4 regions of the Ensifer sp. SSB1 genome follow, and region 3 is predicted to be linked to each of the others. Evidence: riboswitches for the same ligand, from Rfam matches in the RefSeq annotation. Region 3 holds a riboswitch; each other region holds the start of a gene.
What was found. Region 3 has a riboswitch for cobalamin ahead of cobU (bifunctional adenosylcobinamide kinase/adenosylcobinamide-phosphate guanylyltransferase). Riboswitches for the same ligand answer to the same signal wherever they lie in the genome.
Positions count from the first base shown of each region.

Region 1 (2,193 bases), on a different contig from region 3:
GGAAATGATCTCGTCGACTAGGTCGCGGGCAAGCTCTTCATCGCCGCGCGCCAGCGTCATAGCCACCATGCAGACGCGGTCCTCGTAGCGCTCCAGGTAACGCTTTCCGTCGAAGGTCTTCAGCGTATAGGACGTGTAGTATTTGAACGCGCCAAGGAACGTCGGGAAGCGGAACTTCTTCGAATAGGCGTGGTCGTAGAGATCGCGCACGAAGTTGAAGGAATACTGGTCGAGAACCTCTTGCTCGTAGTAGCCCTCGGTCACCAGATAATCGAGCTTCTCGCGAAGGTTATGGAAGAACACGGTGTTCTGGTTGACGTGCTGGAGGAAGTATTGCTTCGCCGCCTGCCGGTCCTTGTCGAGCTGGATCCGCCCCTCTTCGTCATAGAGGTTCAGCATCGCGTTGAGCGCATGGTAGTCCAGCGCCGGTTCCGTCGCCTTCAGGGGGCGTTCGAGTGTTGAGACGTCCAAAATCTTTTCATCCCGTTTTTGACATTGGCGACGTCCTCATCGGTTCCGAGCAGTTCGAACCGGTAGAGGTAGGGCACCTGGCACTTGGCCGAGATCACGTCGCCGGCGATCCCGTAGGTCGCGCCGAAATTGCTGTTGCCCGCTGCGATCACGCCGCGGATGTGGGAGCGGTTGCCCGCGTCGTTCAGGAAGCGGATCACCTGTTTCGGCACGGCACCCCGGCCGTCGTCGCCGCAATAGGTCGGCACGACGAGCACATAGGGCTCCGAAATCGTAAGTGCGCCCTTACTTTCCTTGAGCGGTATACGGGCTGCGCGAAGGCCGAGTTTCTCGACGAAGCGATGGGTGTTTTCCGAGCGGCTGGAAAAATAGACGATCAGCCCCATCGCTTCTCTCCCTCAGGAAAGCGCGCTGATCATGTCCGGGCGGAACCCCGCCCAATGCCGCTCGCCGGCGACGACCACTGGAACCTGCCGGTAACCGAGACCCTGCACGAGCGCGAATGCATCGGAATCCTCGGAGATATCGACGATGCGATAATCGATGCCCTGGCGGTCGAGCGCGCGGGTGGTGGCGGTGCATTGGACGCAGGCGGGTTTGCTGTAGACGGTGATCGACATGGGTTCCTCGTGAGGTCTCGCAAATGGGCGCAAAAAGTCGTCGGGTCGCGCGAACGCGAACCGCAGGCTTGGCGATAGGGCACAAAACATCGTTCCCCGGTCGCCTCGACCGGAGTTGACGCCGGTAAGCTGGCCCCAGGTCGGTTACACAACCGGGCCGGCTCGTTCTTGTCGGGCGCTCAGGAATTCCGCGGGTGCGGGCTTTCAGGGCGCGGCCTTTCGATCAGGCGCGCAACAATGCGCACCCGTCCGCAGAAGGTGGATCTGAACTGGAAGAAACTGACATGACTTCACCCCGAAGCTTTCGACAGGCTGCCGGGGAGATGTCGAGACGATCGGGCAGGCTCATCCTGCCACGCACTCAACCCCTCCGGACACCCCGCCCGCGGACGTTTGTTGCTCGAGGCAGGTCTCCTGGCTTACGGGTCAAAGCTTCCATCCCGACCTTCCCGAGGCCTTATGCCTCAGTGGTCCAATTCCGGACAGTCGCTCTCCGTCTACAGTTGCGGGGGCAGCTGCGGCATAGCCGGGCGGAAACCCGCCGGCGCACCGTATTCCCGTCTTAGCTCCCAATCCTTGCGAATCGGAAGAACCTCGAACACTACATATAGTAGTAGATCGCATGTCCGCGTCAATAGGTGTGAGGTGCCTCCGGCCCGGGTGGGGAGGTGATTTCTTTCGCCATGTGGATAACAGGGCGTAAACGAAGGGGCGCTGCAAAGCCCGTTGGCGGGACGCTCTCGGCTTCGATGCCGCGCGCTCGCGCCTTTGTCCGTCATTTGCGGAGGGTACGATATTCCAGGAAGCGCCGGAGCGAATTTCTGCTCATTCGATCCGGCGGCTGGCAGGTGGCAGATTGCGACAGCTGAGAATTGTTACCGCTTCAGTCGCAGAGCGACATGCTGACGTCTTTGTTCTCTCCGGGCTGGGCGCGAGGCGAAGCCCGCGCCACGCGCGGCATGTCAACGCAGTCCCGCGTCGGTGAGGGCTGCGGCTTTTGTGCGTTGTCGTCCTTCGGCCAGTGCCACGGATCGGCAACGTCGCCGACGCGCGCCCGAATGTTCTCGTGGTCCCGCGTCAGGCCGATATCCCTCAGCTGGAA
Region 1 is NZ_JAEPRP010000077.1:21,515-23,707, reverse strand. Features, by position in the region: gene nrdE (class 1b ribonucleoside-diphosphate reductase subunit alpha) at 1-471, opposite strand, end outside; gene nrdI (class Ib ribonucleoside-diphosphate reductase assembly flavoprotein NrdI) at 441-857, opposite strand; gene nrdH (glutaredoxin-like protein NrdH) at 870-1,091, opposite strand; cobalamin riboswitch at 1,478-1,703, opposite strand; gene I8N66_RS19470 (hypothetical protein) at 1,975-2,193, opposite strand, start outside.
Region 1: it holds a riboswitch for cobalamin, as region 3 does, so the genes downstream of both, nrdH (glutaredoxin-like protein NrdH) here and cobU (bifunctional adenosylcobinamide kinase/adenosylcobinamide-phosphate guanylyltransferase) in region 3, are expected to answer to the same signal.

Region 2 (2,193 bases), on a different contig from region 3:
CCGGGCGCGCTGCCCGGGTGCCGAAACCGAACTCTACTTCCATGATATCAACACGGAAGAGAGCGACCAGATGGTCTCGGCCGTGACCGGCCGGCCCTATACCGAAATGCCGAATGCCTTCGCCTATCGCACGCGCGGTGTCAGCAAGCCCGGCATGTGCGGCTGCCAGATACCACAGACCGCCGCAACCTCACCGAAGACGACCGGCACCAGGATCGGTGACGACCAGTCGTCCATCGTCGTGATCGAAACCAAGAAGCCGGCGGAGACCATGACCGCCAAGGCACCGCCTGAGGAGCGGCCCTACGATCCGTCGAAGAGCAAGGTGCGCGTCGTCGGCCCGACCTTCCTGCCGCAACAGGAAACCTCGATCGACCTGAAGCACCCGAAGGGACCGGCCTATCAACCGGTCCAGAACTGATCCCGGCGCGCCATCTCAAAGCGCGCCGCGATCTTCAGTTTCGCTCGTTGCGCTTCAAGTTCTCGATATTTCGCATCGCTGTCGCAATACCGCTGCGCACTTTGGCGCAACGGGTTTCAGGAACGCTCGCTGCAGTTCCCCCAGCCTTCCTCGAACACGAGTTCTTCCAGCGGCAGACGCTGCCGCCATCCCTTCACCGCCAGCTCCGGCTGTTGGTAGAGGCGATCGACATAGCCGAGGCAGAGCCAGGCGACGATCTCGACATGACCAGGGATGCCGAGGATCGCCTTGATCTCCGCCTCGTGGAAGATGCTGACCCAGCCGACACCGACACCTTCGGCGCGCGCGGCAAGCCACAGGTTCTGCACGGCGCAAACCGTGGAATAGACATCCATCTGCGGATTATGGGTACGGCCGAGGACGACGGCGCCGCCGCGCGTGCGGTCACAGGTGACGCAGATGCTGAGCGGCGCCTTGCGAATGCCCTCGAGTTTCAGCGAACGGTACTTCGTCTGCTGTTCCGCCTCGAACATCAAGGCGGCCTCGTCGTTGGCGCGGCGAAAGGCCTGCCAGACGCGCTCACGCGTTTCTTCCGCTCGCACCAGCACGAAGTTCCAGGGCTGCATGAAGCCGACAGACGGCGCGCTATGCGCAGCCGTAAGCAGGCGTTTCACCAGATCGTCGGGAAGAGGTTCTGCGAGAAATTCGTCGCGCACGTCGCGGCGTGTTTCGATGGCGCGGTAGACGGCCTCCCGCTCATTGCGCGCGAAGGCACCGGCAGCCGCAAGGCCGCCCTTCGGTTCAGTTAGCATCGTTCGATCCCCAACAATGCGCAACCTCCCGCCGTCCGCGCGGGGTTCGGTCTATCTTGCCAGGCCGGTCTTCTGACTCCGGTTCAACCGGCCGCCTCACCTTCCCAGACCGATTGAAGATCCAGTGGCAAATCCTTGAATCAATTCAAGGCACTTAGAGGCGACCGTCCCCGTCACAGCGTTGGGCACGTTCCGGAATGACGCCGGATTCCCGATTCTCCCGCTCGCGCGGGCACCTGACGCCGCCATAAGCGCATAGCGGCAACCGAAAGACAAGCGCCGCCTATAGCGGCGCCACCGGATGCGGCGAACCGTCATAGCCGCCCCAGACCGATTGATCGAAGCAGATCACCGATCCGGTCATTAGCCCCGATTCAGCCGAAGACAGATAGGCGCAGGCACGTGCCACCTCTGCCGGGTCGACGAGCCGGCCGAACGGCTGGCTGGCAGCCGCCTTTTCGAGCCAGTCCACCGATGCACCGTGAAACTCGCGCTGGATCCGGTCCTCGCCTTCGGAAGCCATCCAGCCGATATTCAGGCCGTTGACCCGAATGCGGTTTCGCAGGAGCGCATAGGCCGTATTCTTGGTCAACGTCTCCAGCGCCCCTTTCGACGAGCAATAGGCGGCGATGAAGGGCTGCCCGGCCATCGCCGACATGGAGCCGATATTGACGATCGTGCCTTCGGTTCGCTCGCGTCGCATCACCTTCACCGTCTCCTGCATCAGGAAGAACGGCGCTCGCACGTTGATCGCGAACATCCGGTCGAAAAGTTCGGGCGTCGTATCGAGGATCGTGCCGCGGTCAGTGATCGCGGCGGCATTGACCAGCGCATCGACCCGGCCGAACTCCGCATCACAAGCGGCAACGACCTTACGGGCGTCCTCCACCTTTTCGAGATCGGCTTCGACATAGACCACCTTCGCGCCGCTGTCCTTGCCGATCTCCTCAGCCTTCGCCC
Region 2 is NZ_JAEPRP010000075.1:10,119-12,311, reverse strand. Features, by position in the region: gene I8N66_RS19055 (DUF2865 domain-containing protein) at 1-421, shown strand, start outside; gene bluB (5,6-dimethylbenzimidazole synthase) at 538-1,233, opposite strand; cobalamin riboswitch at 1,278-1,488, opposite strand; gene I8N66_RS19045 (SDR family oxidoreductase) at 1,517-2,193, opposite strand, start outside.
Region 2: it holds a riboswitch for cobalamin, as region 3 does, so the genes downstream of both, bluB (5,6-dimethylbenzimidazole synthase) here and cobU (bifunctional adenosylcobinamide kinase/adenosylcobinamide-phosphate guanylyltransferase) in region 3, are expected to answer to the same signal.

Region 3 (2,193 bases):
GTCAACTGGTCCTCGAACAGTTCCTCGATCGGGCTTTCGTGATCGAGATTGTCGTCCTCGACGCGCAGCGCATCGACCTTGTCATGGTCGTCGGCAAAGCGGCCGGCGGCAACGGCAGCGCTGTCGACCACGGTGACGACGCCGTCGACGGTCACTTCGCTGCGGATATCCGGCCAGTTGAAGGCGGCGATCAGCGGCTGCGGCAAGGCGAGGCCCGAGGTTTCGATGATGATATGGTCAGGACGGTTTTCGCGCTCGAGCAGCTTGGTCATGGTCGGGATGAAATCGTCGGCAACGGTGCAGCAGATGCAGCCATTGGTGAGCTCGATGATGTCGTCCTCGGTGCAGGCCTCGGCGCCGCAGCCCTTCAGCACGTCGCCATCGACGCCGAGATCGCCGAACTCGTTGATGATCAGCGCGATGCGCTTGCCGTCGGCGTTCTGCAGCAGATTGCGGATCATCGTCGTCTTGCCGGCGCCAAGGAAGCCGGTGATGACGGTCGCCGGGATCTTGCCCTGGTTGGCTCTCGCAGTGGTCATGGATCAACCCTTCATTTTCAGCGGCAAACCGGCCGCGACAAAGTAAACTTCAGCGGATTTCTCCGCAACGATCTGGTGAAGCCGGCCGGCATGGTCGCGAAACTCGCGGGCCATGCGGTTCTCGGGCACGATGCCGAGGCCGACTTCGTTGGAAACGAAAACGAGGCGCGCCCGCGCCTCAGGCAGGTACGTAGCAAGCGCGGCGAACTCCGCCGTCATGTCGCGCTCTTCCAGCATGAGATTGGTGACCCATAACGTCAGGCAGTCGATCAGGACCACATGGCCCGGGTTATCGATGCGCCTGAGGGTACCTAGGAGATCAAGCGGCTCCTCATGCGTCGTCCAGCCTTCGCCGCGGCGTGTCCTGTGATGATCGATCCGCTCGCGCATTTCGTCGTCCCAGGCCCGTCCCGTGGCGACATAATGCATGGTGAGGCCGGACGCTTCGACAAGCCTCTCGGAAAAGCTGGATTTGCCGGAGCGGGCGCCGCCAAGGACCAGGACCGGTCCGGCACTGTAAGTGCTCATCGCCGCCGCCTCAGAAAACCCGCCTCAGCGGCGGGTGGCAAAAGCCGTTCGACGCGCCGGCGGCGCGTTCGGGAAAGCATCTGAAAGCCAAAACAACCTCCGTGATGGCGTTGGGGACCAACAGTCCCCTCGGGCGGAATGCCCATGCCGGATGGCAGGTCTCCTGGCTCACGGCGTCACGGGCCCGCATCGCCTCGCCCATAAGTGCGAGGTTCCGATGTCAGGACCCGAGCGGCCCGCCTCACCTTCCCGGCGTCTTTCCGGTGCCACAGCGAACCTTTGCGCGTCGTCTCCGGCGCGCGGCGCTGCGGGGAACATCGTGAAAGGCGGACGATTCGTAGAAGAAGAGGCGTCCAACCCGGCTGATCACGATGCCACGCCAGTGGCTTTTCCGGCTCGACCCCGACCTGCCTCGGTTGCCCCATGCAACCGGCTGACAGCCCGATATCGAACCCGATGGCGAACCCTGACCGTTCTACAGTCGCGGGGTCGGCTGCGATAAGGATGCCCGATTTGGGTCCATCCGTCACATTCCCAATTATTCCCCCCGATCGCCACGATGAGGGGGAACCATCCAACACCTGATGATTAGGAAGCGGCCGACCCAAAGTCAATCGACGCTTGCGACACCTCCCCGGCTTGGTTGCGCCGCGCGACGATTTGTCGAGCAACAGGCAGACGGCCGCAGCCAGCCAGACACGGCGAAATGGATTGCTCGTCCGCCTTCGCCCGAGGCCCTCGCCCTCTCACTCTCACCTTGCGCCAAAGCGCTATCAGAATGTGCCAATGTGGCATCAGGCTCTGGCGCACCTTTGTTCCCGAGCGCAGAAAAGAGGAGAACGATGAACTCGAATTTGCAGGCGACCATGTCAAACCGCCTTTATCCCGTGGCGAGATCCATCACCCAGGTGGCCAAGCTGCTGAAGATCTCCGCCGAACAGGCGGTGCGCCGGGCCGGGCTGCCGCGAGATATTCTTCGCAACGAAGGCAAGGGCCTGACACCAGCGCAGGTGTTCGCCCTCTGGCGCGCCATCGAGATCGAAGCTGACCGGCCCGACCTGCCGCTCTATCTGAGCAAGCTCTTTGCCCACGCACCGTTCACACCGGCCATGTTTTCCTTCTCCTG
Region 3 is NZ_JAEPRP010000188.1:5,813-8,005, forward strand. Features, by position in the region: gene cobW (cobalamin biosynthesis protein CobW) at 1-539, opposite strand, end outside; gene cobU (bifunctional adenosylcobinamide kinase/adenosylcobinamide-phosphate guanylyltransferase) at 543-1,067, opposite strand; cobalamin riboswitch at 1,203-1,657, opposite strand; gene I8N66_RS31355 (AraC family transcriptional regulator) at 1,976-2,193, shown strand, end outside.

Region 4 (2,193 bases), on a different contig from region 3:
TCCGTCTTCGGCGTTCGGTTCGATCGCGACGGCAAAGTACATGCGGGAATAGCCGGCCCGGATGCGGTCGAAGAAATGCGTCTCGTCACCAAGGTCGCTGAAAAAGTTGGCGAAATAGAACGACCAGGTGATGTCCTTGGAAGGTGTGACCGCCGTCCGCGCGGCCGTCACGTGGCAATAGCCGAGGTGCGGTTTGCCAACGAGCGTGCGGTGGAAGATCAGCTTGGGAAACTGGATCGAGGCATGAAAGCCGTTGATCCGCTTGTGCGTCGTGTCCCCGGCGGTCGAAAGCTTCTTGCCGGTTCGGTCAGCGACTTCCTCATAGCTCAGGTAGCGTCGCTCGCTCGGCATCCATTGCCGGCGGTTGATCCGGCCGGTGCGCAGAAACTCGGTGTGAACTGCCGTCTTCGGCATGATCGCCGGCGGCTTCTCGGCCGCTGCGTCGTAATATCTGAGCTTTGCCATGATTGTCAGCGCGCCATCTGCCTGCCGGACATCTTCGTCCGCCGGCGAGACTAGCGGCTTATGGTTAATGAAGAATTTCCTTTCGCTAGCGGGACATGGCTCCTGACATCAATGGGAATGTCGCAAACGGGCGAAACCTTCCCGCGCCTGCGCCATATCGGTCGCAAAAGACGGCATATGCCTATTTTTTGATCTATCTATATGTTTATAAAGTGAAAAAGTTTCGTATCCGCTTGCGGACGACGGTTTCAGACGTGTCGTCATTCTGGAATTCGATGTCGCTATCCGGCGCCTGCCAAGACGGTTTCCGCGATTACATATCCTTACTCAGGGTGTCGTCTTCCAGAAGGGAAGGCGGAGAATTGGGAAGCCGGTCAAATCCCGGCGCTGCCCCCGCAACGGTGGTGGAGCGAAAGCCTCGGCGAAGGCCACTGGACGGTTCGTCCGGGAAGGCGCCGGGCTGGTCCGCAAGGACGGCTCCTGAGCCCGGAAACCAGCCTTGACACACATAACCGTAACGGGTTGCGGCGGGCAGCCGGATCGGAGCCGAGAACGCATGGGCGCATGCCCGTGCGGGTTCCTGTCCTGCCTCTCCGAAACATGGCGCATGAGGACAGGACATGGATACCAAGACCGATATGCTTCGCAAGCTGAAGGGCCGGCGTGACGGCTACAGCCTCGATCGGGCCTTCTACATCGACCCCGACTACTACCGGCAGGATCTGGAAAGCATCTGGTACAAGGACTGGTTGTTCATCGGCCATGACTGCGAAATTCCGCGAGCCGGCAACTACTTCACTGTCCAGGTCGGCGACTATCCGGTTGTTGTTACCCGCGATCGCCAGGGCACGATCCGTGCGCTGCACAATTCCTGCCGGCATCGCGGTTCCCGCGTCTGCACGCAAGCAAAGGGCTCCTCGGCAAAGCTCGTCTGTCCCTATCACCAGTGGACCTACGAACTCGACGGATCGCTGCTCTTCGCACGCCAGATGGGCGAGGATTTCGACAAGGCGGCCCACAGCCTGAAGCCGATCCATTGCGAAACGGTCGGCGGCTACATCTTCATCAACCTGTCGGAGACGCCGGCCGATTTTGCGGCCTTCCGCGAACTCGCCACGCCCTATCTCGCGCCGCACCGGCTGGGAGAGACCAAGGTCGCCTTCGAAAGCACGATCATCGAAAAGGGCAACTGGAAGCTCGTCTGGGAAAACAATCGCGAGTGCTATCATTGCGCCGCCAATCATCCGGAGCTCTGCCGCACCTATCCGGAGGCGCCGACTGCGACCGGGGTACAGGGCGCCAAGGATGATCCGGTGATAGCCGCCCATTGGGCGAAGTGCGAGGCCGAGGGCCTGCCGAGCGAATTCCGGATGTCGCCGACCGGCCAGTTCCGTGCGGCGCGCATGCCGCTGGTCGACAATGCCGAAAGCTACACCATGTCGGGGAGGGCCGCCGTCAAAATGGCGTTGTCGGCCGATGTCGGGCAGAAGCAGATCGGCACGCTTCTGATGTTCCATTACCCCACCACCTGGAACCATGTGCTTTCCGACCATGCCATCACCTTCCGTGTTCTGCCGCTCGGACCGGAACTCACGCAGGTGACGACCAAGTGGCTGGTCAACAAGGACGCGGTCGAGGGCGTCGACTACACGCTCGATGACCTGACCCATGTCTGGACCGAGACCAACGACCAGGATCGCCAGATCGTCGAAGAAAACGCCTTCGGCA
Region 4 is NZ_JAEPRP010000001.1:64,419-66,611, reverse strand. Features, by position in the region: gene I8N66_RS00310 (DUF6656 family protein) at 1-465, opposite strand, end outside; cobalamin riboswitch at 779-982, shown strand; gene I8N66_RS00305 (aromatic ring-hydroxylating dioxygenase subunit alpha) at 1,086-2,193, shown strand, end outside.
Region 4: it holds a riboswitch for cobalamin, as region 3 does, so the genes downstream of both, I8N66_RS00305 (aromatic ring-hydroxylating dioxygenase subunit alpha) here and cobU (bifunctional adenosylcobinamide kinase/adenosylcobinamide-phosphate guanylyltransferase) in region 3, are expected to answer to the same signal.